2 regions of the Shouchella sp. JSM 1781072 genome follow, and region 1 is predicted to be linked to the other one. Evidence: a T-box and tRNA genes for the amino acid it is inferred to sense, from the RefSeq annotation. Region 1 holds a T-box; the other holds one or more tRNA genes.

What was found. A T-box is a leader RNA that pairs with one kind of tRNA and senses whether it is charged. The one in region 1 lies ahead of thrS (threonine--tRNA ligase), so its partner is inferred to be a tRNA-Thr.
Region 2: it has a tRNA-Thr gene. The T-box ahead of thrS (threonine--tRNA ligase) is inferred to sense a tRNA for this amino acid. The anticodon was not compared.

What each region holds. Positions count from the first base shown of each region.
Region 1 covers NZ_JBHFQE010000003.1:89,550-106,441, reverse strand. The annotation lists gene ACE1TH_RS14425 (sensor histidine kinase) at 1-8, shown strand, start outside; gene ACE1TH_RS14420 (ABC transporter permease) at 77-1,159, shown strand; gene ACE1TH_RS14415 (ABC transporter ATP-binding protein) at 1,156-1,836, shown strand; gene thrS (threonine--tRNA ligase) at 1,859-3,037, opposite strand; T-box leader at 3,322-3,532, opposite strand; gene pepT (peptidase T) at 3,750-4,979, shown strand; gene ACE1TH_RS14400 (GNAT family N-acetyltransferase) at 4,996-5,847, shown strand; gene ACE1TH_RS14395 (extracellular solute-binding protein) at 6,026-7,693, shown strand; gene ACE1TH_RS14390 (sensor histidine kinase) at 7,800-9,533, shown strand; gene ACE1TH_RS14385 (response regulator) at 9,518-10,702, shown strand; gene ACE1TH_RS14380 (ABC transporter permease) at 10,739-11,662, shown strand; gene ACE1TH_RS14375 (carbohydrate ABC transporter permease) at 11,674-12,555, shown strand; gene ACE1TH_RS14370 (hypothetical protein) at 12,627-12,860, opposite strand; gene ACE1TH_RS14365 (sigma factor-like helix-turn-helix DNA-binding protein) at 12,864-13,436, opposite strand; gene melA (alpha-glucosidase/alpha-galactosidase) at 13,638-14,939, opposite strand; gene ACE1TH_RS14355 (helix-turn-helix transcriptional regulator) at 15,099-15,986, shown strand; gene ACE1TH_RS14350 (YndJ family protein) at 15,986-16,892, shown strand, end outside.
Region 2 covers NZ_JBHFQE010000003.1:768,981-785,872, forward strand. The annotation lists gene ACE1TH_RS17815 (MFS transporter) at 55-1,365, shown strand; gene ACE1TH_RS17820 (restriction endonuclease) at 1,640-3,568, opposite strand; gene rlmH (23S rRNA (pseudouridine(1915)-N(3))-methyltransferase RlmH) at 3,747-4,226, opposite strand; gene ACE1TH_RS17830 (CxxH/CxxC protein) at 4,340-4,489, opposite strand; gene ACE1TH_RS17835 (S1C family serine protease) at 4,602-5,825, opposite strand; gene ACE1TH_RS17840 (MBL fold metallo-hydrolase) at 6,018-6,812, opposite strand; gene ACE1TH_RS17845 (two-component system regulatory protein YycI) at 6,862-7,731, opposite strand; gene ACE1TH_RS17850 (YycH family regulatory protein) at 7,728-9,071, opposite strand; gene walK (cell wall metabolism sensor histidine kinase WalK) at 9,068-10,942, opposite strand; gene yycF (response regulator YycF) at 10,951-11,658, opposite strand; tRNA gene ACE1TH_RS17865 (tRNA-Thr) at 11,852-11,924, opposite strand; tRNA gene ACE1TH_RS17870 (tRNA-Phe) at 11,928-12,003, opposite strand; tRNA gene ACE1TH_RS17875 (tRNA-Asp) at 12,047-12,123, opposite strand; tRNA gene ACE1TH_RS17880 (tRNA-Glu) at 12,150-12,221, opposite strand; tRNA gene ACE1TH_RS17885 (tRNA-Lys) at 12,232-12,307, opposite strand; gene ACE1TH_RS17890 (adenylosuccinate synthase) at 12,521-13,807, opposite strand; gene dnaB (replicative DNA helicase) at 13,925-15,286, opposite strand; gene rplI (50S ribosomal protein L9) at 15,356-15,799, opposite strand; gene ACE1TH_RS17905 (DHH family phosphoesterase) at 15,796-16,892, opposite strand, start outside.

The DNA.
Region 1 (16,892 bases):
AGGAATAGACGTGTTCATGTTCCATTCATAATGGCGCAGTAAGGTAAGCATATCAAACAAAGAAAGAAGTGATGATATGTTTTTAGCGATAAAAGAACTGATGTATGCAAGGCTCCGCTATGCGCTCGTTGCCTTAATCATGTTCTTGCTTTCCTTTTTAGTCTTGTTTGTATCAGGTTTAGCACAAGGACTTGCTGCCGATAACGCAGCAGGCATTATGAATATGGAGACAGATTCGTTTGTAGTGGATGAAGAAGCCGAATACCAATTGATCCGTTCACTTATAGAAAACAAGGACCAAGAAACCATTGAAGCATTTAGTGAAGATGCTGAAAAACTTGGCATCCATATGGCTCAAATTGAAGATGGTGACGATGCATTAGCGGATATTGCTTTCATGTCTTTTTCCGAGGGAAGTGTGTGGCTTCCTGACGTCATAGAAGGAAACCAGCCGACAGAAGCTGGGGAACTTGTTGCAGATGAATCGTTGAAAGAAGAAGGGTTTGAAATCGGTTCAACTGTCATTGACTCTGGTAGTAACATGACATTTGTGATAACAGGATTCTCAGAAAACCAACGTTTTGGTCACTCCCCTATTCTACATGTTTCGGAAGAGGATTGGATTGAAATGGGAAGGGACGATGCTTTCACAGTGAGTGCCTATATCTTGCCGACAACATCTGGTGAGGAAGCGGAAGATTTAACGAGCCAGTTAGAATCAGCTGAAGTCGTTACGCATGACGATGTCCTATCAGGTATTCCTGGCTATAGTGCGGAACAAGGATCCCTCACCATGATGATTGTGTTTCTCTTTATTATCTCGGCATTTGTGTTAGCAGCGTTTTTCTATGTGATTACCATTCAAAAACTGACGCAGTTCGGGATTTTAAAAGCCATTGGAGCGAAATCAAGCCAACTCGCAACGGCCGTCTTTCTTCAGGTCATTGTTCTATCCTTTATAAGTGTTGGTCTAGGCATAAGCGTAACATTACTTGTAGGCAGTCTTTTACCGCAAGGTTTACCATTTCACTTAGATGTTGAATTAATTGGAATGCTTGCTCTGTTGTTCTTTGGTGTTGCCATGATCGGATCTCTTCTGTCGATTGTAAAAGTGATGAAGATCGATCCGTTAAAAGCGATTGGAGGAGGACAAGAATGAGAACAATGATAGAATTTAATGGCATTACACGATCGTTTGGTGAAGGCGACGGAAAAGTGGAAGTATTAAAAGACATCTCTTTAGAAGTGAATGCTGGAGAACTCATCTGTATAACCGGTCCATCAGGTTCTGGAAAAAGTACAATGCTCTCCATTGCTGGTGCCCTTCTTTCTCCAAGTAGTGGAGAGATGACAATAAATGGTCGCTCCCTCACGAAACTTAGTGAGCAAGAGCGCAGTTTCGTAAGGTTGACTCAAATTGGATTTATCTTTCAATCTGCACACCTTATTCCTTTTTTAAAAGTAGAAGACCAATTATTGTATGTAGCCAAATTAGCGAAAATGGATAAAACGAAGGCAAAAAGACGAGCTCGTTCTCTTCTTGATGGTTTAGGCTTAAGCCACCGTTTGAAGCAATACCCGATACAGCTATCAGGAGGAGAAAAGCAGCGCGTGGCAATCGCACGGGCATGGATGAATGATCCAGCGTTTATTTTGGCGGATGAACCGACAGCTAGCCTTGATGCAAAGCGAGCAGAAGAAGTTGTCCAAACGCTTTCGACTGAAGTAAAGGAAAAGGGGAAAGCAGCTATTATGATTACCCACGACCAACGCATGTTTGACCATTGTGATCGGGTCATCCATTTAGAAGATGGGCGGATAAGAGAGACGAGCTGAGGTTGCTCGTCTTTTTTCTCCTTCACTCTTGCCGCAATGCAGGTAGCAAATCCTCTAGTGGTAGAGATCGTTGCTCACCATCTCGGTCTTGCAACGTTACTTTTTGTTGGTCCATCTCTTCTTTTCCAATGATGATTCGATAGGGTGTTTTATTCATGCGTGATGCCCGGATCTTGGCTCCAAACGATTGCTTTTTTACGTTTAGCCGTACTCGGATGCCGTTTTCCTTCAATCGAGTTAAAACTGTTGCTCCATATTCATGTTGTGATTCATGAATCGGTAATATTTCGACTTGGACAGGTGCAAGCCAGAATGGAAACCGTCCTTCATAATGCTCAATTAAAATCGCCATAAAGCGCTCAACGGAACCGTAAATCGCGCGATGAATAAGAATAGGGTGCTCGAGTTGTTGTTGATCATTGCTAAAGAGACAGCCAAATTTCTCTGGCATTTGGAAATCTAATTGAATCGTTCCACATTGCCAACTCCGGCTTCTCGAATCCGTAATATGAAAATCGATTTTCGGACCATAAAAAGCACCATCGCCTTCATTGATGACGTACGGAATCCTTTGTTTATCTAAAACGCTTTTGAGAACAGCTTCCGCATGATCCCACTGATTCGCGTCTCCCATTGCTTTTTCAGGTTTAGTGGATAGCTCAACACGATAGTCAAACCCAAATGTCTTATACACTTGATGAACAAGGTCAAGAATGCGAATGAGTTCGGCTTCGATTTGATTTTTATGAACGAAGATATGCGCATCGTCCTGTGTAATGGAGCGAACACGAAGTAAGCCGTTTAAAGACCCCGATTTTTCATAGCGATGTACGTGACCAAGCTCAGCATAACGAATCGGTAGGTCACTAGAACTTCTTCGTTTTTGGTTATAAATAAGCAATGCGCCAGGACAACTCATAGGTTTAATTGCATATGCTTGGCCATCAACTTCAGAAAAATACATATTGTCTTTATAATGAGCCCAATGCCCTGACTGTTCCCATAAGTGTTGCTTTAATAACAGGGGTGTTTTGACCTCTTCGTACCCATTTTTAGCATGAAGGTCTTTCCAAAATTGCTCCAATTCATTACGGATCACCATGCCATTTGGTAAGAAGAAGGGCATCCCAGGAGCTTCTTCTACTGTGACAAATAGATCCATTTCTTTTGCGATGTCTTGATGTGATTTGTGTGCATTCATGTTTGTTCCTCCTTATGATTCTAAATAAAAAAGACCACATCATCCCTATACAAAAGGGACGATGTGGTCGCGGTTCCACCCTCAATTAATTGCGCATGCAATTGTCTTTATTACGATAACGGTCTCCCGGATATAGATTTTCCCTATACCAGCTCCAAGGTGGTATGCTAAAAGGCTGGCGACAAGGCTCTCAGCTCATGCCTTGTTCTCTGTAACGCATTCTTCCTTTTATCACATGTCCTCATTCACGCTTTTTCGTATAAAAAAGACCACACTCATCCCTCTTAAGGGACGAATGTGGTCGCGGTTCCACCCTACATTTGCAAAATTAATCTTTGCACACTTCAATCGATAACGGTTAGACCGAGCATAGATTTTCCCTATGCTAGCTCAGAGGTGGTAACGACACGTCTTTTTTAAAAGGGTTCCAGCCTAAGCCCTTTTTTCTCTAGTAAAAAGTGGAACGGAACGTCATGTCCTCATCAGTGCTTCTTGTATAGTTCTTAGTAGTATAAGAATTTTGACAATAAAAAGCAAGTCTTTTCAAAAAATAACTCGCTCGTTACGTGCCAAGTGAATGAAGTTCAATTTAAATAGATTGAACGCCATTTGCGCATCTAACTCGAATTATGAAAGTGCCTCAAGTAAAAACAATCTACGTATAAAATGGAATTTGCTATAATAGGAGAAAAGCTTGAAAGGAAGTTAAAAAATGAAGCAGAAATTAATTGATCGTTTAACACGTTATGCGAAAATAGATACACAATCTTCAGAAGCGAGTAGTGTGGTTCCAACTACTAAAGGACAGCTTGAACTCGGACAAGTGCTTGTGGACGAATTGGTCGAGATAGGCATGACGGATGTCGAGATGGATGACAACGGTTATGTAATGGCAACCCTTGAAGCGAACACAGACAAAGATGTACCAACAATTGGTTTTCTTGCCCACGTCGATACGGCAACAGATTTTACAGGCAAAGGAGTTAATCCACTTGTCCATGAACAGTATGACGGCAACGATATCCCATTAAACGAAAGTGTGACGCTGTCTCCGAGTCAATTTCCAGAGCTGAAAAAGTACGTCGGTCATACGCTTATCACTACGGACGGGACGACTTTACTGGGTGCTGATGACAAAGCAGGCATTGCTGAAATTATGACGGCGATGGAATATTTAATCGATACTCCTTCAATAAAACATGGGAAGATTCGCGTTGCGTTCACGCCTGACGAAGAGATTGGCAGAGGACCTCATCACTTTGATGTTGAAGCATTTCATGCCGATTTTGCTTACACATTAGATGGTGGTCCGCTAGGCGAATTTCAATTTGAAAGCTTTAATGCAGCAGCTGCAAAAGTAAGTTTTCAAGGCGTAAGTACGCATCCTGGAACCGCAAAAAATAAAATGGTTAATGCGATGAAGCGAGCAATGGAGTTTCATGATCAATTACCTGCAGATGAAGCACCGGAGTTTACGGAAGGGTATGAAGGCTTTTATCATCTCTTATCGATGAATGGGGATACGGATTACGCCGAATTGCACTACATCATTCGCGATTTTGATCGAAAAGATTTTGCGAGTCGCAAAGCGAAGATGGAAGCGATTGTTAGACAGATGCAAGGGAAGCATGGCGAAGAAAATGTCTCGTTAGAAATGAGAGATCAGTATTACAATATGCGTGAAAAAATCGAACCGAAGCCAGAAATTGTAGATGTGGCACTTGATGCAATGAAAGCTTGTGAAATTGAACCGATTGTAGGGCCGATCCGAGGCGGAACAGATGGATCACAGCTTTCTTATAAAGGCTTACCTACACCAAATATTTTCACAGGTGGACAAAATTATCACGGTCGCTACGAATACATTTCTGTGGACGACATGGAAAAAGCGGTTCACGTGATCGCAAAAATTGTAGAGCTTGTAGAAGAGAGACAATCGTAACCTTAGGGGGGATAGCATGGAAGCGAACCCAATCAAAGACGTAGATGCTTTTTACGAAATGAGCACTGAGGTTTTATCGCATAACCTCAGTGAGAATAGTTTATTTCTTGGTATTTTGAAGCAAGCGCTTCGTGCAAAACATCGTCCCTATTTAATGGGTTGTTTAACAGTAAAAGAGGAGCCAATTGGTTTTTGTTTACAAACAATTCCTGAACAAGTTGTGTTAGCTTTCTCTAAGCCACTAAAAGAAGAAGCGGCAAATGTGTTTGCTCGTATGTTGAGTGCGTACCCAGTTACACGCTTTGTCGGCAAGAAAGAACCGACTCAAATGATTACAAATGCATTGGCGGCAATACGAAGCACAAAACCAGTCATTACGATGGACCAACAGCTTTATTCATTAGATTTGACGATGTTTAACCCTACTTATTCGGGGACGTTACGAAAAATGACGCGAATGGATACGGAAACGGTAGCGCAGTGGATTTACGCATTTGATAAAGAAACAAACCTTTCAGAAGCGAGACAAACGTTAGAAGAAGCGTATACGAGTGCTCGAATTCAATTTGAAAAAGGTGGTCTTCATCTATTCGTTGTAGATGGCGAGTGCGTGGCAATGGCGAACGCAACCCGTAAAATTGAGAAAACGGTAACGATTAATCTTGTGTATACTCCTGAACACTTGCGAAGAAGGGGCTATGCATCTAGTTGTGTAGCCGCTCTTTGCCAACAATGTAGAGAAGAAGGGTTTACTACGATTCTTCTTTATACGGATTTAGCGAACCCAACTTCGAATCATATTTACCAAGACATAGGCTTCAAAAAAATAAGTAAAGCAGTCGTCATTGAAGTGAAAAAGGTCGAATAACGGCCTTTTTTGCGTTTGACTACATTTTCCTCTCGATACGTAAAGAAAGTGATATAAATCTAAAAGAAGTGTTATATTAAAACGCTGAAAAACACGATATAGTAAAAATGAAAAGGCTTACAAGAGTTTTTTCGTTAAGTGTATTGATACGAATAGATGAAATAGAGGGGGAGCAAGTTTGAAAAGATATCATGCGATTGTCTTATCTAGTGTGGCTGTTGTAGCGCTTTCTGCTTGTAGTGACAATTCCAACGAAAAAGAGAGCACGGTTGACGCGGTGGCTTCGGCGGAAGAATTGCCAGAGCGTTTTGAAGAACCTGTGACATTGGATTTAATTAAACATGTTTCGGGCGATATTTTTTTCCGAGAAGGTGAAACGATTGAAGACAATGTGCACACGGAATGGGTAAAAGATACATTTAATGTTGATTTAAATTATATGTGGACGACAAGTGGACCTGGTGAAACATTTGAAACCAAATTGCAGCTCGAAATGTCTTCGAATCAAGACTTACCGTCGATTTTAGCTCTACGGAGTCATTTAACCCAGGATTTGATTGATTCAGGTCGTGTGATGGAAGTTGGCGATATTTTTGATAAATATGCATCACCAACATGGAAAGAAGCAATGGACGCAGATCCCCATGCATGGGACCCTTACACCCGGGAAGAAGGAAGGTTTGCGATTCCAATTTTAGATTATGAAATGAATGGTGATACAGTTTTGTTCATTCGACAAGATTGGATGGATGAACTCGATTTAGAAGCGCCTGATACATTAGACGATGTAGAAGCGATCATGGATGCATTTGTAAACGGTGACCCTACGGGAACAGGCGAGCAAGTTTATGGATTAGCTGCTGGTTTTGCCAATCAGCTTAATACGTGGATGTCGACGGTAGACTGGGTTTTTGGTGCCCATGGAGGCATGCCGAATCAATATAATCTAGCTGATGATGGAACGCTTGAAAATGGAGACATTCAGCCAGAAATTAAAGAGGGCTTAGAAACCCTTAAGCACTGGATGGATGAAGGGTATATGCACCCTGAATCTGGCCTTTGGGATGAAGGCAAAGCAGCCGAATTGTTTACTGCTGGTCGTGCCGGAATCATTGCTGGCCCACACTGGATGCCAGACTGGCCGTTAGCGGAACTACTGGAAAATGTAGAAGGAGCAGAGTACAAAGCGTATGATATCCCGACAGGTCCGGACGGACACAAAGGACGCTCAACAGGGATTACGTCACAAAACGGAGCCGTTATGTTCAATGAAAATGCAACAGAAGACGAGATTCAAGCCTTCTTTGTCTATCAAAATTATTTATTTGAACATTTCGCAAATCCAGATGAAGGAAGCGAATTTGAGTATGGATTTGCAGAAGGATACGACTATGTATTAGAAGATGGAGAGGTAAAATATGCGGACGCAGATATTCCTGGTGGACGAATCGACCCAGTTAAATATACGTTAACCTACGATGGTGCCCGCATTCCTAGCCTGTACATTAATGCATTAGCTGATTTTGCAAGAGGCGATGAACCAGAAACACCATTTGAACGAAAAGTACATTTGCAGTATCCAGAAGAAGCATGGGAAGGCGCTCGAATTGTTGTTGATAGTGCAGACGCTCAAATTCCTAGTATGTTTACAGGGAGACCAACAGAAACGATGGTCAGCCGTGGTGATGCTTTAGATACATTGCTTAGCGAAGGGTTCAATAAAATGATTTATGGCGAAACGTCCATTGATGAATTTGATAGCCTGATTGAACAATGGAAAAATCAAGGTGGCGATGATGTAGTCGCAGAAGTGAATGAATGGTTTGAGGTCGTGAATGCAAACTAATTCATATAGAAGGCAGCGTAAGAAGTAAGCGCTGTCTTTTTCTTGAGTTAAGTGTCCCATCTTCCTCTTTTATCGATTAAAATAACGCTTAAGAGGGAGGAGCGTTATGTTTAAACAACTAAGTTTATTTCACAAAATGGTCGTCAGCATGATTCTTTTACTTGTGCCAGTCGTTGCACTTTATACGTATTCAAATCTAGTTAGTGAGCGAGTTGTTCGTGAAGAAATTGATACACGAAACTTAAACCGATTGGACGTATCAATGAATCGAATTGAAGCTGATTTATGGCAAGTCTCACAATTTCTTGTTGCGTTAAGTATTGATCAAGACACGAGTCGATTGCGAACGATTGATTTATTAAGTCCTTATGAAGCGATAGAACTTCAGCAAGATATCCAGCAAACCCTTTTGCTTTACCAGCAGTTAAGTACATTTTTAGTTGATGTGACGATCTTTTTTCCTGATGGGGAGAGGCAACTTTCCACAATGAGTGCTTCGCCTGAAAGACCAGAAACATTGTCACGGTCATGGCGCTACGTTGCAGATGGCCAAGGCAATGATGCGGATCGTCCTTACTTTGTTCAACATGTGACAGACTCGGTTTATGAAGGCGAAAACGGTCAATCGGTTATCGTGGAAGCTCGAATTTATAGCGAAGCCGTAGAACACCAGCTAAAAGACTTAGAGCTAACGAATGATGGGTATTCGTTTTTGTATCACCCTGATTTTGAACCGATTAAACCTGCAGGCGCCACCAACGATGGGCCACTAAGTGAAGCGTTCACGTTACAAATGCATGAAGCGTCAAAAGGTACATACCGATTTGAATGGAATGAAGAGGATTATACATTATCCTACATTGCTTCGGACAGCTTAGATTGGGTACTTGTTGATCTTGTTCCTTTAGAGGAAGTCCTCAGTCCTATCGCAACAACTCGTGTTTGGTTTTACGTAACGGGAGGCGTATTGCTTTTATTAGGGGTTATGTCAGCTTGGCTATTATATACGCAAATTCATCGACCAATTGATAAGTTAAAAGATGCAATTTTGCAATTTAAAAGAGGTCACTATCAGACGCGAATGGCTGTACCTGACCAAAAGGAGTTTGCCATTGCAATGAGCGGATTTAATGAAATGGCGGATCAGATTCAAACATTAATAGAAGAGGTGTACGAAGAAAAAATTCGTTCGCAACAAGCGAGCTTAAAGCTATTGCAGGCTCAAATCGATCCCCGCTTTTTATACAACTGTCTCTTTTATATAAAAAATATGGCTAAAGTGAACAATACCGATGCAGTTGAGGCAATGTCTCTTCATTTAGGAGACTACTTTCGCTATAGAACAGAACTTGAGCAAGAGGAGACAACAATTAAAGAGGAGTTAAAGTTGGTTAATAATTTTTTAGCTATTCACGCTTTACGAAAAAGGAATCTCACTTATTCAATAGCTGTTTCAGAAGCGTGTCAACGTGCTCTTATACCACGATTGTTGATTCAACCAATTGTTGAGAACGCCATCGTTCATGGTGTTGCAAATTTAGAAAATGAGGCAATCATTACGATTTCTGGACACATGCAGCCAGACGGATGGCTTGTTGTTGTTGAAGATAATGGTCAGGATTTGACGCAAGAACGTATTTCTTCACTAAATTCATTTCTATATGCTGAGCAGGATTTAACAAATCATTATGGATTGCGAAACGTCCATCAGCGGTTGCGACATCGATTTGGAATGGAGTCTGGACTGAAGTTGGAACAGTCTTTGTTAGGGGGATTAAAAGTGACGATTGTTTGTGAAATAGATGATCAAAAGGAGGCGAAGTCGTGTACGAATTGTTAATTGTTGACGACGAAGAAGCGACGCTACAAGGATTAGCTAGTTTACATTGGGAACAATTGCAAATCAGCCGCGTTCACTGTGCCACTTCTGTTAAAAAAGCGTTTGACATTGTTTCTGCATGTTCAATTGATGTCATTGTAACCGATATTCGCATGCCCGGAAGATCAGGAATTGACTTGATTCAAGAGATGAATGAACGGCAGTGGGAGCAACAGCCGAAATGTATTCTACTATCTGGCTATTCTGAATTTAACTATGCACAAGCGGCGATCAAAGCGAGAGCAATCGATTATTTATTAAAACCAGTACATGATGAGGACTTAATAAAGGCTGTTCAGCAAGCATTGTTGGAAAGAATGAAGGAGAAAAAGGAGCAGTATGTGCAAGAGAAATCTGTAGAAACCATTAAAACGCATCTTACTCACATCAGTGAATCAATTTTTCAGCCTTGGCTTACAGGTGACAAAAGTGATGAAGCATTAAAAATTGAACTTCAACATTATGAAATTAACAACCGAGAAGATGTAAGAGCGATACCGATTACGGTGTTCCAAGATCATCAAAAACAAGATGAAGATCAGTTGCATAAGCGAATTCAACAGGAATTAACCTCCTCGTATATTTTATTACAGCACGATCCATCAAATATGTATGTACTTTATCCAATACATGACTGGGAACCGCTTGAGTTTGAAGTGAATGTGCACCGGGATATTTCATCTCTAAGAAAAGCATTAAAGAAAGAATTCTATCAAGGGGTTACGATCATAATCGGAGAACCTGTTCTGTTTTGGAAGCAAGCAAAACGCATGCTAACTAGGAATGATAACGAACTTATTGAAGAAGTGAGCCATGATGAAAGGTTGGCAATAAAAGTCAAAGAGTATATTCACTCATCATTTTTGAATCAGCCGACATTACAAGACGTTGCTAACGAATTATATCTAAATCCAGCTTATGTATCCAAACGGTTTAAAGAAGAAACTGGCGAAACATTTACAGACTATATCCATCGATTACGAATGAACCGAGCCGTTTCGTTATTGGCTGACACTAACTTGAAAGTAAGTGTCATTTCAAAAGAACTTGGCTACCAAAATGCATCTTATTTTATTCGTGTATTCAAAAAAGAATTCAATCAAACACCACATGAATTTAGAAAACGCTAAGGGGGAAGAAAGGTGGCTCAACCAAAGAGTGAAACAATTGTCCAAGTACCTAAAAAGAAAAAACAGGCTTGGAATATGAAGCGCAATTGGCCGCTTCATGTACTTGTCTTACCAGCCATTATCTTTGCAATCATCTTCAACTACATTCCACTTGCAGGCATTGTCATGGCTTTTCAAGATTTTAAACCATGGGAAGGGTTCTTAGGTTCACAGTGGGTTGGATTTGATAACTTTATTCGCATTTTTGAGTTTCAAGAAGGGCGGCAGGTGATTTGGAACACACTTGTGATTTCGACATTCAAAATCATCTTTCAGCTCGTCGTGCCAATTTTATTTGCGCTGTTGTTAAATGAAGTACGAATTATGGCTTATAAACGATCGATCCAAACACTTGTCTATTTACCGCATTTTCTATCTTGGGTGATTTTAGGTGGGATTTTACTAGATCTTCTATCTGTTGATGGCGGTCTAGTAAACCAATTTATTGGCTTTTTAGGAATGGACCCAATCTTCTTTTTAGGAGATAGTGATTGGTTTAGGGTGACGGTGATTGCGTCCGATGTTTGGAAGGATTTTGGCTTTTCAGCGATTATTTTTTTAGCGGCGCTTGCAGGTATTAATCCAAGTTTATATGAAGCTGCCATTGTAGACGGCGCGAATCGTTTTCAACAAGTGCTTTATATTACACTTCCAAGCTTATTACCGATAACCATTGTCGTAGCGACGTTAGCACTTGGAAATATTCTTAATGCAGGTTTTGACCAAATCTTTAACCTCTACAATCCACTCGTCTATGACAAAGGAGATATCATTGATACATATGTGTACCGACAAGGACTTCTTGGAGGAAACTTCAGTTATGCTACGGCGGTCGGCGCATTTAAATCGGTTATTGCCTTTATTCTTATTGTTACTGGTTATCGTCTGGCTTACAAATATGCAAATTATCGGATCTTTTAGGAGGGGTGGCCATGCACCATCGCAGTCGTTCATATAAAATTTTCTCCGTGTGCAACAACATCTTTCTACTGGCGTTAGGAATTATTTGTATCTTGCCGCTCGTCCACATTCTTGCTGTCTCGTTTAGTGCGTCAGCCCCGGCAAATGCAAATTTAGTTCGATTTCTTCCAATCGACTTTACGTTTGCAGCTTGGGAGCAAACCCTTGGAAACGCAAATTTCTTACGTGCGCTTTGGAATGGCGTATTTCGAACCGTGTTAGGAACGTTTATTAGCTTAGCCGTTGTGACGCTTGCTGCGTATGCACTATCTAAAGAAGACCATGAGTTTCGCGGGAGAAAATGGTATGTGTATTCTTTAATTTTCATCATGCTTTTTAACGGGGGATTGATTCCCACTTATATTTTGATTCAAAACCTTGGTATGATTAATACGATTTGGGCGCTCGTTCTGCCAGGTGCCGTTAATGTATTTAATATGATTTTACTATTAAACTTCTTCCGGACCGGTGTTCCGAAATCACTAGAAGAAGCCGCGTTAATAGATGGAGCGGGTCATTTTAGAATCTTGTTTAAAATTTATTTGCCCATTTCATTACCTGCTTTAGCTACAGTAGGTCTCTTCACAATGGTGGGTCAATGGAATTCGTGGTTTGATGGGTTGATTTATTTAACAGATACGACTAAATATCCGTTGTCGACCTTTTTACAAACCATTATTGTTCAAAACGATTTCTCTCAAATTAACGTAAATCCGGATGAAGTACGTGCTTTATCAGAACGAACCGTTCGTTCTGCGCAAATCTTTATTGGGGCTTTACCGATTATTTTGGTTTATCCCTTTTTACAAAAATATTTTGTGAAGGGGATTGTACTAGGGTCTGTAAAAGAATAAGCACAATGAATCGCTAGTCGTATCCTTTAAATGGTTTTGCCACACGTTCTAGCGATTCAAGCGCTTTACTCTCATTTTCGATGATTGATTAGATAGATTCCGAGGCTCTCTGCAACATCCTCATGGCCGCTAACAAAATCATAGTAACCAGGAGCATCAATATTTTGAATGACGTCCATTTTCTCAAAAATTTTCATTTTAATCTCTTGCTCTAAATCCTCTCGATTCGGTGGTGCCGTTTGGTAGAGGCTTTTTTTAATTTTCGGATGAAACTCTTTAAGTATCATTTCATAGTGTATGGACATGCTTCATTCCTCCTTAGGAATCGTGGGAATCTTTGATTTTAAGAGGGCAAGCGCCCTTTTTTTGTTATACGAAATTCGTTGCTCGGACATATCAAGAATAAGCGCAATTTCTTTATTTTGATAGCCGTAAAAATAGGAGTAAATCAGAATCGATTGCTGAAAGTTTTTAAGCGTCGTAAACGCTTTAGTCATTTGCTTGTTCGTAAATAGCTCTGTAATAGATCCTTCTTCATCGATGTGCTTTTCCACATCCGTCAAGACATCCCCAGCTTGTATCATTTGCAGGAATGAAGTGGAATCTTCAGTTTTTCCATCATCATCTAAAGAAAGAACAAGTGGTTGGTTTCTTATTCGTTTATCAAAATCGACGGAATAGCCTTTAATTAACTTACTAATATATTGAACGGTTTTCATTCTAGTGAAAAAGTGACGAAACGCGTCATCCAAAGCTTGACGATTCATTGGAGTAGGGTATCGTTGAGCCGTAAGAAAAAGCTGCTTATGGTCATCATCTTTTAGGAATCGTTCAATCATTAGTCGGACAGACTGTTTTCTCTTTTTAATGGAATCCTCCACATAAATGACCTCCTTCACCTCTAGTTCGTATAGAGAAAAGTTTTTTTGAAAATAAAAAAAAGCGAACATATTTTCGTATAAAAAATTATACAGAACAATTGTTCTCTTATCAAGCACGTCTCGATTGGGAAATGCCATTGATCATTTAATGAACATGAAAAAACCCACGTCCTCATTAAGGAAACGTGGGTGTGAAAAATATTAGTTATAGCTTGGTAAATAGTCTCCATGTGCCTCAATCAGATCATCGCATAAGGCAACAATGTCATCGATCGATAGTTCCGCTGATGTATGCGGGTCAAGCATCGCAGCATGATAAATATGGTCCCTCTTGCGTGTAATGGCTGCTTCAATGGTTAGGAGTTGAGTGTTAATGTTTGTACGATTCACCGCAGCAAGTTGTTCTGGGAGATTGCCGACATGGGTTGGCGTGACGCCAGAACGACCGGCGATACATTGAACTTCTACACATGCGTTTGTTGGTAAATTTGCTATTAAACCGCCTTGATTTAAGACGTTTCCACCGAATAAGAATGGTTGACCTGTTTCCATCGCTTCGAGGATGCGTGATCCGTATTCAATGGAACGATCATGGGTAATCGCTCCATTGTTGACGAGGGATTGTTTCATTTTTTCCCAACCTTCAATTTGGTTTACGCACCGTCTCGGATACTCATCTAAAGGAATATTAAAGCGTTCAATCAATTCTGGATATGCCGATTTAATAAAGTAAGGATGATACTCTGCATTATGCTCCGATGATTCTGTAAGGTAATAACCAAAGCGTTGCATTAACTCAAACCGCACCATGTCATGATGGGTTTCTTTGCTTTTTTCTTTTGCACGACGTTTAATTTCTGGGTACAAATCAACGCCATCCTTTGTCACTTCAAGCAACCAAGCAACATGATTAATGCCAGCAATTTTTTCTTGTATGCCAGTATGGTCCATATCTAAATGCTTAAAAAGGTCGCGGGTACAAACTTGCACACTATGACAAAGTCCGACGTTTTTTACATTTGTAAACCGTGATAATGTACCAGTAAGAGCTGCCATTGGATTCGTATAATTTAAGAACCAAGCGTCAGGCGCAACTTCTTCAATATCTTTGGCGATATCAAGCATAACCGGAATCGTTCGAAGTGAGCGAAAAAGGCCGCCAATTCCAATTGTATCGCCGATTGTTTGACGTAAGCCATATTTTTTGGGAATGTCAAAATCGATAACCGTACTAGGCTTGTATCCTCCGACTTGAATGGCATTGATGATGTAACTTGCTCCACGTAACGCTTCTTTCCGGTCTTCATATCTTTTTATCGTAACATTTGATTGTAGATTGTCTCTAAGTTGTGATAGAAGAGAGTAAGATTCTTGTAAGCGCGTGTGGTCGATATCAAACAAAGCGAATTCAAATCCTTGTAAAGCTTCAACGTGCATACAGTCTCCAAGCACATTTTTCGCAAAAATGGTACTACCGGCACCTATAAAGGTAATTTTCTTCATACGTCTCAACCTCCATGTGTTTATACTCTTAGTATAGTGAGGAAATGGGGAAAAGTAGTAGAAAATTGCTGTTAACTTTATGGAAATTATTGCGCTTACAAAGGAAGGTAGTCGGGTTGCGAATTCTTCGTTATACTAAAAAGGAGAGGAGGGGTCTAGGTGATTGATCAGTTTAGCAAAGCCTCATATGGCTTTCGTTTTCAAGAAAATCCATATCCATTTCAAGTGAATATCTGGAATATTGGTTGGGAAGTAGTCAACAACCCAAATTATTATTGGAACGGCAAAACAAGAATGGAAAAAGAAAAAATTGTGTTTCAATATACGTTGGCTGGACAAGGGGAATTAACGTATGATGATCGAGTTTTTCAAATTGGTGAACAGCAAGCCTTCTTTGTCGCCATCCCAAGCGATCACCAATACTATTATCCGAAAGAAGCAACTGCTGACTGGGAATTTATTTATATTACGTTAGAGGGACAAGAAGCGCTCAATATTCATCGTCATTTACTAGAAAAATATGGTCCTGTACTCTCGATTGAGCAAGAGGCAGCGCCAATCCGATTACTACTAAGACTCCTATCTGAAACACAAGCTGGAGACATTAATCATTCGTATATTGGTTCCCAGCGTGCATATGAATTTTTAATGACGTTGTTTCATTTTCTTGATGTTCCCGCGAGAAAAAAAGTGAAGCAGCCGATTGCTCAAGCCATTACGATCATGAAAGAAAATCTCGGGCAACCGATGGACCTGTCGTTTATTGCGCGCCATATTGGTCTATCAAAATACTATTTTATTAAGCAATTCAAGGAGGAGATGCAAATCACACCTATGCAATACTTATCAATTTTACGGATGAAAAAAGCAGCTTACCTTTTATCCAAAACAGACTTGACCGTTGCAGAAGTGGCTCATCAAGTAGGGATAGATGATGCCAATTATTTTACTAAACTATTTAAAAAGACGGTCGGGGTCTCTGCCAGCAAGTTTCGGAAAAATGAAGATGTTCACTTGATTAATTATGTTATTACGGAGTGGGAGTAATGCTGTATTATTTTCTACATAGTATGCTTTTTGTTTTCTGGGCGTTGTGGTTTCAACCTGGCGGAATTGATTTAGGATTAGGGTTTGCGGTCATGGTCATGGTGCCATTAACAGTAAATTTACTTATAGAAACGAATAAACAAACGCCTTACATAACACTGTTAACACGGTTCAAGCCATGGCTTGTCCTCTTTTCAATCGCAGGGTTGCTGTCTTTAAGTTTGGAACATACGATAGCGGCAACCGTTTTTTCTGTTCTATGGTTAATCGCTACGATCATCGTCGCTAGTTTTGGCTTTTTTCGCTTGTCTTTACAAGGGTTTCGCGATGCAGAAGAAGTCTTGCTTTTTGTTGGGTGTCTCTATTTGGCAATCGGAGGAGGTTGGTTTGTCTTATCGGCTCTTGAAGCAGGGCGCTTTCTTTCTTATAGTCAAACGATTATTGATCTTACGGCGATTCATTTTCATTATTCAGCGTTTGTATTGCCCATCGTAGCAGGGATGTTTGGACGTTGGTTAAAGCAGATTAACGTGAATATGGCTGGATTTGCAAGCTTGGCAGCTGGGTTACTTGCTGGTCCTTTTTTAGTGGCTATTGGTATTGAAGTTGGACCACCGCTCGAGCCAATTCTCGTATTAATTTATATTTGGTTTGTCATTTGGTTCGCATTAGCGGCAATTCGCTATAGCTTTCTTTTAAAAGGACTTAATAAGTATAGTCTTCTCGTTGCAATGGCGATTCTTATTGGGACGATGGTACTATCTTACTTATACAGTGCTGGCTTAGCTTGGGCTCCACAAAGGCTGTCGATTCCTGATATGGTGCGGTATCACGGGATGTCAAACGCATTTGGATTTGCGCTTTTATCGATAATCGTATGGTTGTCCGTTAAACCAAAGCAAGAAG
Region 2 (16,892 bases), 680 kb from region 1:
TATACTTAGCAATTCCTCAAAAAAGAAAAATCAAGATTGAAACAAGCTTCATGAATGATTTATAAAGAGGATATCTTTAGAAAAAGGGAAATAATGGGGGAGTTATTATTGACTTTATATCTCAGTTTGAAAAAGGCATTGAAATCAAAAGGTGCAAGACCTTTTTTGATTTCTGGTTTTTTAACTAGTTTAGGAGATTGGATTTATTTTGTAGCGATGTCGGCTTTTTTATTTAATCAATTCGGGCCGATCGCCATAGGTTTATTGTCAGTCATTAGACAGACATCAGGGATGTTCTTTGCACCTGTTGCAGGGTTTTTGGCTGATAAATATTCAAAGAAGAAACTGGTGTTACTATCAAATCTCTCAAGTGCCTTTTTAATGGCCGTCCTTTTAATATTGACCTCTGCAGAAAACCAATCTTTACTTACATATTTAATAATAGGTACCTTATTAGTTTTATCAGCAACTTTAGATAGGATTTGTAAGCTTTCATTAGTACCTAATCTAGTTGATAAAGAAGATCGATTAGCTTTAAACTCTTTATTAAATACAATTGGGACTTTTTCTTTGATGATAGCACCTATTTTTGGTGGTTTTTTAGTAGGCACAGGCGTGTTAACTTGGAATTTCTTATTTAATACGATCGCTTATATTTTAAGCTTTTGTCTTTTATCTTTTTTACCTAAGAACATTGGGAGTAACACCCTTATAAAACATAATGAATCTATAACAATTAAATCCACTTATAAAGAGTGGGTCGTTGGTGTGAAAGCCATCTTTAAAAAGAGGGATATGAGAAGTTTAACAATCTTAATGTTTTTGAACCATGTGATTGTTGGTTCTACGTTTGTTTTTATCCCAATGTTATCGCAATTAATTGGTTTAGGTGATCAAGGAATAGGATATTTATTAACGGCAATTGGTGTTGGCTCAATTATTGGAGCACTCATAGGAGCTATGATTGGAAGTCAGTCTTTAAACATTGCAATCAGTATAGGTGTGATTGGTTTGCCTCTAACTCTAGCATTATCAGGTTTTCATGAATATATGATCCTTTCTTTTTTATTTGTTTCACTCTTAGGGATTTTTGCAAATATCGGCGATGGCCCAATGTGGACCTATTTACAACGAATCACGCCAAGTGAACAGAGTGGTCGCGTCTTTTCGACAGTAGATGTTATTACAGTAGGTGGTATGTCTCTTGGATCGTTAATAACTGGCTTTTTAATCAGCTATCTTTCATTAAAATTATCTCTCATTATTTTTGCTAGTGTCATTATTCTTGTTAGTGCTTATTCATTGCTTGAGCTGATTACGAAGTATAAAGGAAAAATTATAGATAATAAGGAGAATGCGCAATAAAGTATTTCTTGACGACATTTTTATTAAATTCCTGAAGCAAGTTGTTCATCCTCTTGTTCGGTTCGTCATCAATCTCAGATTAAGGGGAGTAGTTATAACTCTCCCCTTTAACATAGACTTTTCTACTACACTATTTAAAAACTTCACTCACTTATGGTACGGTTCACCGTAACTAATATAAGTGAGGTTTTTAAGTATCGAAATAGTTACAAGGAACGAAACTAAAAATAATATATTTAAAAATCTATCTTTTCTCTAACGATGTTTTTCCTCTTTATCTAGACAAGAAGTTCAAAATGTTGCTTATTTCAGTAACTGATCCTGTTGCAGAGTACCCATTTTTTGTTTTTTCAATTCCTCGTATGAATGATGAAGATAAAAATTCTAATGCACCTTCAATCTGATTTACTGTAGGAGATTGACTAAGATTTTGATTCGTTTTTAACATGATATATATGTCACGAGCAGACAATTCCCCTTTAGTGACTGTGTCCTCTCTTTCTTCCGTCAGTACATCTAGAACTGAATATACTAATTTTTTTTGATAAATTAGTTCAGCTCTATCTTCTTCCAAACTATTTAAATTTACAATTCCACCTTTAGAAAATATCTTTTCATATTCTTTATATCCTAAAGGAACTTCTCTGTGATTTTTTAATAAGCCAGATAACGCATCGACGTCTAACAAAGCTACCCCATGCTCATTAGCTCTTTTAACTACTCTTCCATGACCAAACTTTATTCCTACAATGACAATATAGTCAGCTTTGTACTTCTGTTTGTGTTCTTTTAAAGTATCAAAGTCTATTAGTGAATCACTGACAGTAGGTGATGAGGTGGATTTTGCATCAATAATTATTTTATACTGTGAAACGGGAGCTGTTTTAGTTTGTGCTAGCACGTCTGTTTCACCTGATTTTCCTAACCATTTACTATCATAGCCTAAGTTGATAAAGCACTCATTTATAACCTTTTCAAATCGTGAAGGCAGAGTGGAGTCTGAAGCTGCCTGCCTAAGCTCTATAACTAATGAATCAATTGAGCTTTTTGGAGTAAAACTATCTATGTCAATATTATTTTCATTAACTTTTGCATTATTACTAGTAAGGGACGATTCAATATTAAAGTAAGATACCACTGATTGTCCTAAAGCAGAGGTTGCATATGTATAGTAATCAACTTTATATATTAATTTAGCTTTTTCTAAAAAGTACAATCTTTTACTCATACTGTCTTTGTTAATAGAATACTTCTCTTTAGGTATTGCTGTTAACTCTTTTAAAGTCTGTGGTTTTTTATTTAAGTACAGTAGAATTTCTATAACAAATGTAAAAATGTTATCAAGGTAAAATACAAACTGAAAGTCATTTAAAGATAGAACCTTCGCTCCAATAGGTGTTACTTTGTAAGTAGTTAATGACTGACGTTCAATTAAATCCATATCTGTTAATGTTTTAATGTGGTGCTTTATACTATTTTCTTTCAGACCTGAAAAGACTGAGCTCCCTGTAAAGTTCGAAAGATCATTTTGTTCTTTCTGTATCAGCTGTATAGTTTCTTTAATAGTAATTAAGAATTTTTCTTTTCTTCCTGCAATATATCCTAAATTGTCTATGTTTCTCTTTTTATTTTCAACTATCCAGTTTGGGATGCTATTCATAATTTCAGTATGTTCAGTAGAATTATTTTTTTTGTATGTATCAAGATTATCAATAATTGATTCTAAATAATTCTGACCTATATTATTTATTTTATAAAGATTTTCAAAATCGGAATATTCCACTACTCCCAAATCTCTAAGCCACTGCAGTCGGGTATAAATCTGATTTTTCTTCTTCCAATTTACTATTAAGTACTCCTCATTAGCAATTTTCAATAGGCTGCCTATACTCATACTATTTTGATTTAATAAGTATAGTATCTCTCCAAAAAAGACTACCGTATTACTTAAGTGTTTAAATAATATCTCATTTTTTCTTGTGTTTAAAATTTCCTTTGAGATATCAGTAAGTTTCCAATTATTTTCTTCATCTTTAATTAAAAATCCATTTGTTCTCAATCTTAAAGCTATCTTTTCATCTAGACTTTCATTTTTAAACAGTTCTAAATGGGTGTATATAGATTCAACAAAATTATCATCTCTGGTAATTTCCGGCATTGAGTAAATCTTGTTGCTCCAATTTTTTAAACGTGAGTAATCCATTCTTTACTTCCTTTCAACTATTTTGTGTTTAATTAAGACTACTTTTCATTTTATATTTCAATACACCATTGCAGGAAATTACCGTTCAAAAAGAGAAAAGTATTATTAATATCTTACATTAATCATTATAAAAATTATTATTCAGCAATAAACCCACTATAAATTTCCTTAAGCTCAACTACTTATGATAAGGTTCACCTCTATTAATTCGAAAACTTCGATATACCTGCTCCAATAAAACAAGCTTCATTAACTGATGAGGAAATGTCATTTTAGAAAAAGAGAGCAGTTCATCTGCACGAGCATAAACATCATCAGAAAGTCCGAGTGACCCTCCTATCACAAAAGCGATTTTGCTTTTTCCGTACGTACCTAGCTGTTCAATCGATTTTGCTAGCTGCTCACTCGTTTTCATTTTTCCTTCGATTGCTAGCGCAATAACATAGGTATCTGCACTTATCTTTGCCAGGATTCGCTCGCCTTCTTTGTTCTTTACGATGTTCATGTCTTCTTCGCTCAAATTTTCAGGTGCTTTTTCGTCTGCCACTTCAATCTCTTGAATCTTCGCATAGGCGCCTAGTCGCTTCTTATATTCATCTATTCCTGCTCGTAAGTATTTTTCTTTTAGTTTCCCTACAGTAATAATACTAATGTTCACTTGTGAATAACGTCCTTCCGCTTTCGGTTTATCCGCATGTGTATAACTGTTTTTGCAACAAGAATCACCTTATCCACATAAGTTATCCACATATCAACAGTGTGAGTATCTGATTATTTCGTAACTGTGTATGTTGCTTGTTGCTCACAGAATTGGCAAGTGACTACCTCTTTTGCTTTTTCAACGATTGGAGCGGCTTCCCATTCATCCACAGCCACGTCTAACGCTAATTCTATATGTTCTTCACACGCTGCTATCATCATGCACGTCCTTCCATTTCTCATTTTCCAAGTATACCATTATGTTATCCACAGACCAAAGGCTTCTCACAAAAAAAAAGAACCTCTTTCTTGTTGAAAGAGATCCTTTCGATACTTAAAGGTCTGGTTGTTCGTTTAATGTTACATCTACCGTTTCTTCCGCTCCACCTCGATACAGCGTAACAGAAATTGTATCGCCAATTGAATTTTCACGGTACAGCATATGTCTTAAATCTTGCGCATTTGTAATGTCTTCACCATCGATGCCAACAATAACGTCTTGCTCTTGAATGCCTGCATTTGCAGCTGGGCTTCCTCCAGCAACGTTCACTACGAGAATCCCTTCTGTTACATCTTCAGGTAGTCCGAGCGATTCTTGTAAGGCGGCTGTTGGTAGCTCATTCAAATTACGTAAGGTAATGCCTAGTGATGGTCTACGAACTTCTCCTGTTGTTTCTAGTTCTTCAATTACAGGCTGAACAATTGCCGCTGGAATCGCAAAACCTAACCCCTCTGCAATTCCAGAGATCTTCATTGAGTTAATGCCAATGACTTCACCATTTATATTAATTAATGCGCCACCGCTGTTACCAGGGTTAATGGCTGCATCTGTTTGCAATACTTCTGCGTTCCAATCTGCTTGACCGTTTCCAGTTGTATCAATTGGAATGCTTCTTTCTGTTGCACTTATAATTCCTTGTGTCACGCTACCAGCAAATTCAAGTCCTAATGGATTTCCAATTGCAATGGCAGGCTCTCCCACACTAAGTGAATCAGAATCTCCGAATGATGCAACGGTATCGACATGCTCCGAGCTAATGCGTAGTACGGCTAAATCCGTTAGTTCATCTTCTCCAACCACTTCAGCTTCCACTCTAGTACCATCTGTTAACGCTACTTCAACTTCTGATGCACCGTCAATCACGTGTTGGTTCGTTACGATGTGAGCTGAGTCACCCTCAGATTTATAAATAACACCAGAGCCTGTTCCACTCTCGCTTGCATCGCCCTCACCAAACAAATCGGTTTGCTGTAAGTTAATCACGCCCACTACGGCGTCAGAAACTTCATTAACAATATCTGTTGTGGCCGAATTAACATCTAAATTAATGACGTTAGAATCCGCTTGCTCTGTTTGCGGTTCAGCAGCTGTTGTTTCTCCTGGTTCTTCCACACGATCATCAAATAAAGCTAGATTAGACAATAACGGAGATGCAACTAATACAAGTACTGCACCAATAATTGCTCCACCAAAAGCAGAAAAACCAGCGACTTTTCCATTACTCGCTCCTTGCTTAGGTTCTTTATAACGAGAATCATTTCCATCGTAATAGCCCATTACCTTAACCCCTTCCATGTCTCTACTCATTTTCCTACATTATACCCATTTAGATTCATTGTTCTAGGTTAAAGCAATGATTTAAATGATTTTTGTAGTTCTTTAAACAATTATTTAGAAAGAGAGACCAATCATGAGAAAAAAACAAATTTTAAAGGTCTACTACCTATTTATTTACGTTTTTCTCAGCTTTTAAACCACAGATAGTGCGGTCGGGTAATAAGGGTCGGTATCATGAAGATGGATCGAACTTCCGACTTGATGCCCTTCTTGCTCCAATACTTGTTTCACCGTCATTCGCGCCAGATCCTTCATGTTATTATCTAAGCTTAGATGTGCAAGGTAAACATGGCTTTGTGTATCGCCGACCACATCATGAAGTGCAAGTGCTGCATCCTCATTGGAGACATGACCCATATCACTTAAAATTCGTCTTTTTACGTTCCAAGGATATCTACCAACACGTAGCATGTTTAAATCGTGATTTGATTCGAATACATAGGCATTTGCACCGACAATCGTTTTTTTAATCCGTTCGCTAACATAGCCCATGTCGGTTGCGATCACAAGCTTTCTTCCCTCATGTCGGAAACAATAAAACATGGGGTCAACGGCATCATGCGACACACCAAACGATTCAATTTCAAGGTCCCCAAATTGTTTGACCGTTTCTTGATTAAAGTGGAATTTCTGATCGATCGTTAACTGACCAAGCTGTTTTTCCATGACGTTCCACGTTTTTTCATTGGCGTAAATGGGGAGATTGTGCTTACGAGCAAAAATCCCCACACCTTTTATATGATCGCTATGTTCATGGGTCACAAGTAAGGCATCAATTTGCTTAGGGTCACGGTCAATTTTCTTAAAAAGCTCGTCCATTTTTTTGCCAGTTAAACCTGCATCAACTAAAATTCTTTGCGATGGTGTTTCTACATACATCGCATTTCCGGTACTTCCGCTCGCAAGTACACTGAAACGCATAGCCATCTTCAGTCCTCCTTGATTTATCCACTCCCTCATCATGAGGATCGTTCATTTACTCATCTGTACTTAACTCATCATCAATCTCATCATCTGATTGTGATTCGTCTGGGTACCATTGATGTTGCTCCAGCAGCAACGCATTTACAAGGTAGACACGCATATCTTTCTCTTCTGCATCTGCACTTGATCGATCAACTGTCACAGCCCACATCGGTGAAAAAAAGCGTGGCGTTTGATCTGATAGGCTATAGTAGCCAAACTCAATTTTTTCAACACTATTATTCATAGATAGATAATGGTTATCTAATAGCACTCTTAACGCATCCATATAGGGAATGATATCTCGCTCATCTCGGTTTTCATCAAAGCTATAGCGCTGTTGCTCATAGGCAACCACTTCGTCATCATCATTTAATTCTAATGTGAGTGCTTCGTCATTATCTATGAATGTATCAACCTGATTATACGTTTGATTGAAGTGAAGCAAATCATCCTCTCTTTTTGAGAACACATATTGATCACTATATAAAATGTTCTCTGCTAGAAAAGGAGCGAACCCTTCATCTGTACTCGTACTTAATGCTGAGCGAATATCTATTGGCTCATTTAGTTCAACTCGAATTTCATTAGGCGTTTGCCCTTGTGCTTCTACGGTGTGTCCTTCATCTTCAAGTTGTTCAATTTCATCGCTTGTAAAGCTGATTCTAGAGCCCTCTAACACAACGCCTCGCGCATCTGACGTATTTACATTCCCATCAGGTAACGTGATATTGTTGTCATTTAATCGTTCAACGATTTCCGGGGCTTGCTCAATACTTTGAAGCTGACCTTCCATTACACGATCAACAAACTGCCAACCTAAAAACACATTCAACAGGAGAAAAACGACAATAAAAATCGATTTTGTTCGATTCCAATTCATCCTGGTAACTCCTCGTCCGGTTTTTCAATTGGTTTCCAATCTCCATTTGCTTTATAAAACCATGCCGGGCTTAGCTCAGCACGATTTCGGCTGGTCATCGTTGCTTTATAGCCTAAACGAACATCTTTCACGTCTTCCCAAAGAACCGATGAGCTACTTTTCAACAATTCCACTGCATCTACACCTGAAGCGACTTCTCGCTCTTGATGGGTATATGAATCTTGAAGTTGAAATAAAGGTCGACCCATGCTTATCACTTGTGTCCCTGCACGGGTAATGTACATTTTCATTCGATCTTGATCGCTACTTGCCGTCGTTAAACGATACTCGTGAACAGGAAGATGATTCACATGTAAACGAAATTCAATTTGGCCAGTCGAATCTTTTTTATTTACTTGATCGACTGCATATTGATCCGTCCATCCACCTGTTGCGTTAATAAATTCTTGTCCGACTTCTAAAATATGACGACTGCTCTCTTCTTGGCTATCTGTAGAATATGGATACGAGTAATTTAAATACGAGATCGTGCTATCGTGCGTCACTGTTCGACTGCCATCTGTAAACAAATATTCTCCATTTAATTGATTGGCTCTCGGTACATCCGTTCCACTAAATAATCGCTGATTAATCAGCATGGGCATGTCACTATCCATATTTAGCGTATAGTCATATAAACGTACAACTTGCTTCTCTACTGGCACGTAAATATCATTTCGTAGCAACAAATAATCAGAGTCATTTTCTTTAACGACTTCCGTTTCTAGCTCTGCTTCTGTGTCATTCGCGTAAATTAAATTTTTCAGTTCACTCGCTGGCATTGACGAACGCATCGACATGAAATCTTCTTTTTCCGCTGACGCAAAGGTTAAATTCACATGCTCATCCTCCGCTACATAAATAAGCAGACGATCGACTTCACGATTCGTATTCATTTGATCATAATCTTCATCAAAAAAAGCGAGAAGCGATTGAAGCGGTATTTCATCAGGGAAACGTAACTCAATACCTTGTGCACTTGTCTGGACAGGATCGGCTGATATGGCATGCTCTAATCCGTGACTTCTTAAGCTCCCCAGCGTTTCTTCAAATCGATTATCTACACGGTTCATTAACGCGTATCCTTGATCATCTTTGTGTAGAATCATTGAGCTTGGCTGAATAAGCTCTGTCACTGCTCGCTCTTCACCTATCATGGAATTCGCATAACTTTCACTTACATCCGATTCACTTTCTAGTGCTTGCATACTTGGTTGATACGTCCATAATTGATAAGTAAAAAACAAACTTAAGCAAATTAAAGCAACTAAAGTGACAGTTTTAAACTGTTCGTATTTCACACTTTACCTCCTTTAAACGTTGAATAAGGCAATGTTATATAGATCGTTGTTCCTTCATTGTATTCACTATTAACCCAGATTTCTCCTTCGTGGGCAAGCACATATTCTTTTGCGATCGCTAGACCAAGTCCAGTCCCACCAACATTACGTGCTCTTGCTTTATCTACTCGATAGAAACGTTCAAAAATCTTATCCTGCGATTCAGTCGGAATCCCCATTCCTTCATCAGAAATGCTTATTCTTGCTTTATTTCCTTGATGCAGAAGCGTAATCGTCACATTTCCGCCTTCTGGAGAATACTTAATCGCATTAGACACAATATTATCTAGAACTTGTGTCAACTTATCTTCATCGATTTTAGCGAACGTAGGCTGCTTCACAATATGACGATGAAATTCAATATCTTTATCTTTCACAATCATTTCAAATCGTTCGATGATACTGTGTAAAAAGGAGCCTAATTCAACCCATTGTAAATCCATCTCGTAATCTTGTGAATCAATTCGTGATAGTTGTAGCAGATCATTCACTAAACGAATCATTCGATCTGTTTCTTTTTGAGTGACGTTTAGGAAATGCGGCGCAATTTCTTTGTCTTCTATTGCTCCATCCGCTAACGCTTCAAGATAACTTTTCATCGTAGTCAAAGGCGTTCTTAGCTCGTGGGATACATTCGCAACAAACTCACGACGCTCCCCTTCAATTTTCTCTTTTTCCGTAACATCATGAAGAACCGTAATTAGACCGTTCATAGGACCTTCATCTTCTTGAATCGCAGAAAAATTTGCCTCCAATAACACGAGCTTATCGCCATAACTAAAGTCTAGCAATACCGATTCATTTTTTTCGTAAAGATCATAGATGCTTTGTGTTTCATCCATATTCAACACTTCAATAATCGGTTTCCTAAGTACGTGTTTGAGCGAAATGCCTAGCAATTCTTCGGCGCGACGGTTCATCAGAATAATTAATCCACTTTGATCAGTCGCTACTACCCCATCCGTCATGTGTGCAAGAACAGAACGAAGTCGCTTCTGCTCCCGGTCTCTCATTAAAGTTGTATCGTGAAGCTTATTCGTTAACTCATTAAATGACATCGCTAGCTGACCAAGCTCATCAGATCCATACACTTTTACTTGTCTAGAAAAGTCCCCATGACCCATACGTAAAGCTTGTCTTCTCATATCAAGGATTGGTGCCGTAATCGTCCTCGCTACTAAAATAATGACGAAAAACGTAATTAACAAAGCAATCGTCGATGCGACAATAAAAATTTGGTTAATAGACTGCGCTTGATCTGTCACTTCTTCTATTGACGCTTCTACATAGACAGCGCCTTGAATTTCACTTGCTTCAGGGCTTTCTCCATCAATAGAAGCACTCGAAAAATCCTCATTCGGTCGAATCGGCTGTGCTTTAACAAAATAGCGCTCCTGGTTCTGTTCGTTAATCCGTTGATCGCTTAGAGAAGAACCACCGGTAATGGCTCTTCTTACAATGGTTTGTTCTGTTAATTGACCAATTCTACTTTGGTCACTTGGATCAGAGCTAGCTAGCAACACAAAATCATTTCCGATAATTTGTGCTTTCCCAAACCGAATATTATCGTCTGTTTGCGGAAATGTTTCGTTTAGAAGTGTATTTAAATTTTCCTGTGTGTCTGAATCCTCGTCAATTAATTCTCTTGCCGCGCTCACGGTCAATAAATTTACCCGGTCACTAATTACCGTTTCATAGTTATCCATTAAGCTTCTCTCAAGTGAATTCGAGAAATAAAAGCCAACAATTTGCATGGCCAGGACAATAAGAAGCATATAAATAATAATGAGTTTAAACCGTATTGATTTGAAGAAACCTACGTTTCGATCCATCTACACCATTACTCCTGATTATCCTGCGACGCTAGGAAGTACCCGACACCTCGGCGGGTCATAATCCACGTAGGATAGCTTGGATTATCTTCAACTTTCTCTCTTAACCGTCTTACTGTTACATCGACTGTTCGCACGTCACCAAAGTAATCATAGCCCCATACTGCTTGTAATAAATGCTCACGGGTCATGACTTGTCCAAGGTGCTTTCCAAGATAGTGAATCAACTCAAACTCTCTATGTGTTAAGTCAACCGCTTCTCCACGTTTTCGCACTTGATAAGCGTCTGGGTGAATCGATAGATCGCCAATATGCATTTCTTTTGAAGACGAGCCTGTGTCGTCTGTTGCAGCTTGCTGCCTTCTTAGATTGGCTTTTACTCGTGCTAATAGTTCGCGTGTACTAAACGGTTTCGTTACATAGTCGTCCGCGCCTAGCTCTAAGCCTAGAACTTTATCAATTTCTGAGTCTTTTGCAGTGAGCATAATAATCGGTAAGTCGTATTGCTTCCGCACTTCGCGACAAACTTCCATTCCATCCTTAAAGGGCAGCATAATATCCAGTAACATTAAATCTGGTTTTCGCTCGCTCACTTTTTCCAATGCTTCATTTCCATCATATGCACAATCAACACTAAAGCCTTCTTTTTCCAAATTAAATTTCAATATATCTGCAATTGGTTTTTCATCATCTACAACTAATATATATTTATCCATTATTTTTTCCTCCTGAAACGTAAATCAATCTTAAATCATCACGTATAAGAACCGTTTACTTAAACAAAACACCAGCGCCTGCTGATGTTTATCCACAAAAAAATTGCCTGGGGAATAATTTGTCCCTCATTCTAGTTTAACATATCTACCAAAAACAAAAAGAACTTTATGCATACACATAAAGTTCTTTCGATGCCGGCCAGAGGACTTGAACCCCCAACCTACTGATTACAAGTCAGTTGCTCTACCAATTGAGCTAGACCGGCAAGTGGTGGCTCAGGACGGAATCGAACCGCCGACACACGGATTTTCAGTCCGTTGCTCTACCAACTGAGCTACTGAGCCTTGCTATAACATCATGATTATTTTAAAAATTACTAAGAAAAAATGGCGGTCCGGACGGGACTCGAACCCGCGACCTCCTGCGTGACAGGCAGGCATTCTAACCAACTGAACTACCGGACCATTTTGTGTATGTATTTATATAAAAGTGACCCGTACGGGATTCGAACCCGTGTTACCGCCGTGAAAGGGCGGTGTCTTAACCGCTTGACCAACGGGCCACTGTAGAAATGGTGAGCCATGAAGGATTCGAACCTTCGACCCTCTGATTAAAAGTCAGATGCTCTACCAACTGAGCTAATGGCTCAAATATTAAAACTGAGCAGACGGTGCAATAAGCAAGCCGTGTTTCGTCATATCCTCTCGACGACAAGATTTATAATATCATACATAAATCATCTGCGCAACACTTTTTAAAAACTTTTTTTACAAAAACTTTTTTTACCACGAAAGCCAGTCTTAAGCATACTGAAAGTAAAGGGAAAACGCAAGCTTTTCCTTACGTTTTCCACACGTTCAATTATGCAAATACACCACGAACCGTATTCGTTTGATTTCGATCTGGGCCAACAGAAAAAACGGTTAATGGAATTCCTGTTAATTGACTTACACGCTCAATATAATGACGTGCATTTTCAGGCAAGTCTTCCAATGTTTTTGCACCGGTAATATCTTCTTCCCAACCAGGAAGTTCTTCATAGACCGGTTCGCATTCTGCTAAAACATTTAAACTTGCAGGGAACTCTTCCATCACTTCACCCTTGTACTGATAGCTTGTACAAATTTTCAACGTTTTAATCCCTGTTAATACGTCAATTGAATTTAATGAAAGATCTGTAATGCCACTTACACGTCTTGCATGACGTACAACAACACTGTCAAACCAGCCAACACGTCTCGCACGACCGGTAGTCGTTCCGTATTCTCTTCCAACTTCACGGATTTGGTCACCAATTTCATCATGAAGCTCTGTAGGGAATGGTCCATCGCCTACTCGAGTCGTGTACGCTTTAGAAACACCTACTACATGATGAATTTTAGAAGGGCCTACGCCAGAACCGATTGTGACACCACCAGCAATCGGATTTGAAGACGTAACAAACGGATAGGTTCCTTGATCGATATCAAGCATAACGCCTTGTGCACCTTCAAACAGAACGCGACGTCCTTCGTCAAGAGCGTCATTTAAAACAACCGATGTATCAACAACGTACTTCGCAATTTGCTGTCCATATTCAAAGTATTCTTCAACGATCTCATCAACCGAAAATCCTTCTGTTTCATAATACTTTTCAAATAAACGATTTTTCTCTTTAAGAACAGATGCAACTTTGCTTGCAAATGTATCTTTTTCGAGCAAATCAGCAATACGAATCCCAATACGTGCTGCTTTATCCATATAAGCTGGACCGATTCCTTTTTTGGTGGTCCCGATCTTATTTGCACCTTTGCGCTCTTCTTCTACTACATCTAATTTTATATGATAAGGTAAAATCACATGCGCACGATTTGAAATACGTAAGTTACTCGTATCGACATCTCGCTCATGCAAATAAGCAAGTTCCTCTACAAGTGCCTTTGGATCAATCACCATGCCATTTCCAATTACACATGTTTTATCTTTATAAAAAATACCTGAAGGAATTAAGTGAAGCTTATACTTCTTTCCACCGAAAACAATTGTATGTCCTGCATTGTTCCCACCTTGATAACGAGCAACAACCTCGGCTTTTTCGGATAAATAATCCGTAATTTTCCCTTTACCTTCATCGCCCCATTGTGTTCCTACAACAACAACTGAAGACATGTTAACACCTCCGCGCTCATTAAAAACCATTGTAAGTATAGCAGTTCCATCCATGAGCGTCAATAAAATCCGAACGTTTATAGATTTAATATTACTATCATTCGTTTAAAACTCTTATTACATTGGTGGCATATCGCTTTCATCGTGTCTTCGATCTAGATTCACGAATTTGTTGTATTCTTTAACGAATGCAAGCTCAACCGTTCCCACTGGACCATTTCGTTGTTTAGCGATGATAATTTCTATTGTATTCTTATTTTCCGTTTCTTTATCGTAGTAATCATCACGATAGAGGAATGCAACAATATCTGCATCCTGCTCAATACTCCCTGATTCACGAATATCGGACATCATTGGTCGCTTATCTTGTCGTGACTCTACACCTCGAGAAAGCTGTGACAGAGCAATAACGGGTACTTCAAGCTCACGTGCAATTGCTTTTAAAGTCCGTGAAATCTCCGATACTTCCTGTTGGCGGTTTTCACCACCTCTACCGTTTCCTTGAATCAGCTGTAAATAGTCAATCAGAATCATGCCAAGACCACTCTCTTGCTTCAACCGGCGACATTTAGCACGGATTTCACCGACTTTCACTCCCGGTGTATCATCAATATAAATTCCTGCTTTTGATAAAGAACCCATGGCCATGGATAGTTTATGCCAATCCTCTTCTTCTAACGCACCTGTTCGCATTCGCTGGGCGTCAATATTGCCTTCTGCACACAACATTCGTGTGACAAGCTGACTTGCGCCCATCTCCAATGAAAAGATAGCCACATTCTCTTCTGTCTTGGTTGCTACATTCTGTGCGATGTTTAATGCAAATGCGGTTTTTCCGACAGAAGGACGTGCTGCAACGATAATTAAATCATTTCGCTGAAATCCAGCTGTCATTGTATCTAGTTCAGAGAATCCTGTTGCAATCCCTGTAATATCTCCGCGTGATTGTTGCAACACTTCTATTTGATCGTACGTTTCAAGTAAAACGTCTTTAATTTGCACGAAGTTTGTAGAGTTTTTCTGTTGAGCCACTTCCAGAATCGTTTTTTCTGCATGGTCCAGTATGGCGCCTACTTCATCTTCATTTGCATAGCCATCTTTGACAATATCAGAGGCTGCACGAATCAAACGTCGAAGCAGCGATTTCTCCTCGACAATTCGGCTGTAATAATCAACGTTGGTCGCTGTCGGCACGGTTTCAGCAATATCTGTTAAATAAGGAACACCGCCAACATCATCCAGCCATTGCCTTCCTTGGAGCTCAGCAGTCAATGTCACTAAATCAACAGGATCACCTTTTTCACTAATATCCAGCATCGCTTCATAAATTCGCTGATGACTCGCTCGATAAAAGTCTTGAGGAAGGAGCCGTTCGCTCGCCGTAGTTAGCGCATTTACTTCTATTAAAATAGAGCCTAGAACGGCTTGTTCGGCTTCAATATTCTGCGGTGGTGTCCGATCATTTAGAAGATCACTCATAGTGTCTACCCCTTCTATAGTAGTAACGGAAATGAAGCTGACTCGCTTTGAGTCAGCTTCTACCTTTCCTTATACTTCCTTTACATGAACATTTAAAACAGCTGTTACTTCTGGATGAATCTTAATTGGTACTTTCGTGTAGCCGAGAGTACGAATAGGATCATCTAATTGAATTTTTCGCTTATCAATTTTCTTGACTTCTTTTTGAAGAGCTTCAGCAATTTGTTTTGTCGAGACAGCTCCAAATAAGCGACCACCTTCACCTGCTTTTGCAGGAATGGTAATCGTTAATTCTTCAAGTTTCTGTTTAAATGCCTGCGCTTCTTCTAATTCAGCTTGAACTTTCTTTTCTTGACTCTTCTGTTGCGCTTCAAGATCTTTCATATTACCAGTAGTTGCTTCTTTGGCTAAGTGGTTTGGTAGCAAATAGTTACGTGCATAACCTTCTGCAACATCCTTTGTTTCACCTTTTTTTCCTTTTCCTTTAACATCTTTTAAGAAAATAACTTTCATCGTTCGGTACCTCCTTCAAATCCCTCATCAATCGCTTGTTCTAGCCTATCTTTAACTTCTTCACGTGTGGTCTCTTCTAATTGCGTTGCCGCATTAGAAAGATGCCCGCCACCACCGAGCCGCTCCATAATGACTTGAACATTAATATCACCTAACGAGCGAGCGCTAATTCCGACACGACCATCGCCTCGCTTACAAACAACGAAGGATGCGCGCACACCGCTCATCGTCAACAGTGTATCTGCGGCTTGAGCAATAATAATTTGATCGTATGGTTCATCATCTTTTGCCATCGCAATCGCATACCCGTCGCGATAAACATATGCATTTTCCATTAGCTTTGCACGACGTACGTAGCTTCCTAGATCTTCTTTTAACAACTTCTGAACCAGTGCCGTATCAGCTCCATTAGCCCTTAAAAAGGAGGCTGCATCAAACGTTCTTGCACCTGTCCGCACAGCAAAACTTTTCGTATCTACCGTAATGCCTGCCAAAAGGGCCGTTGCTTCTAATCGATCCATTTTAAACTGCATCGGTTGGTATTCAAGCAACTCTGTTACAAGCTCTGCTGTTGAAGACGCATAGGGTTCCATATAAACAAGAACGGGATCATGAACAAAATCTTCACTTCTTCTATGGTGATCAAGAACAATGATGCGATCAACCATCTGTAGCAGCTTTGGTTCGATAACCATAGAAGGTTTATGCGTATCTACGATGATGAGCAACGTTTCTTTGTCTGCAATCTGAATCGCTTCTTCTGGAGAAACAAATTGATTCCATAAATGATCTTGTTGCTTCACTTCATCAAGCAAGCGCTGAACATCTGCATTTGTATCTTCCTCATCTAAGACGATAAAGCCCTCACGATCATTTAAATCCGCTAACTTTAATACGCCTATAGACGCACCAATCGCATCCATATCAGGACGATTATGCCCCATCACAATGACTTTCTCGCTTTCTTTAACGAAATCACGCAAAGCATGGGAAATCACTCTTGCACGGACCCGCGTTCGTTTCTCAACGGCGTTTGTTTTCCCTCCGTAAAAGCGAACACGACCATTTTTCTTTTTAATCGCGACTTGATCTC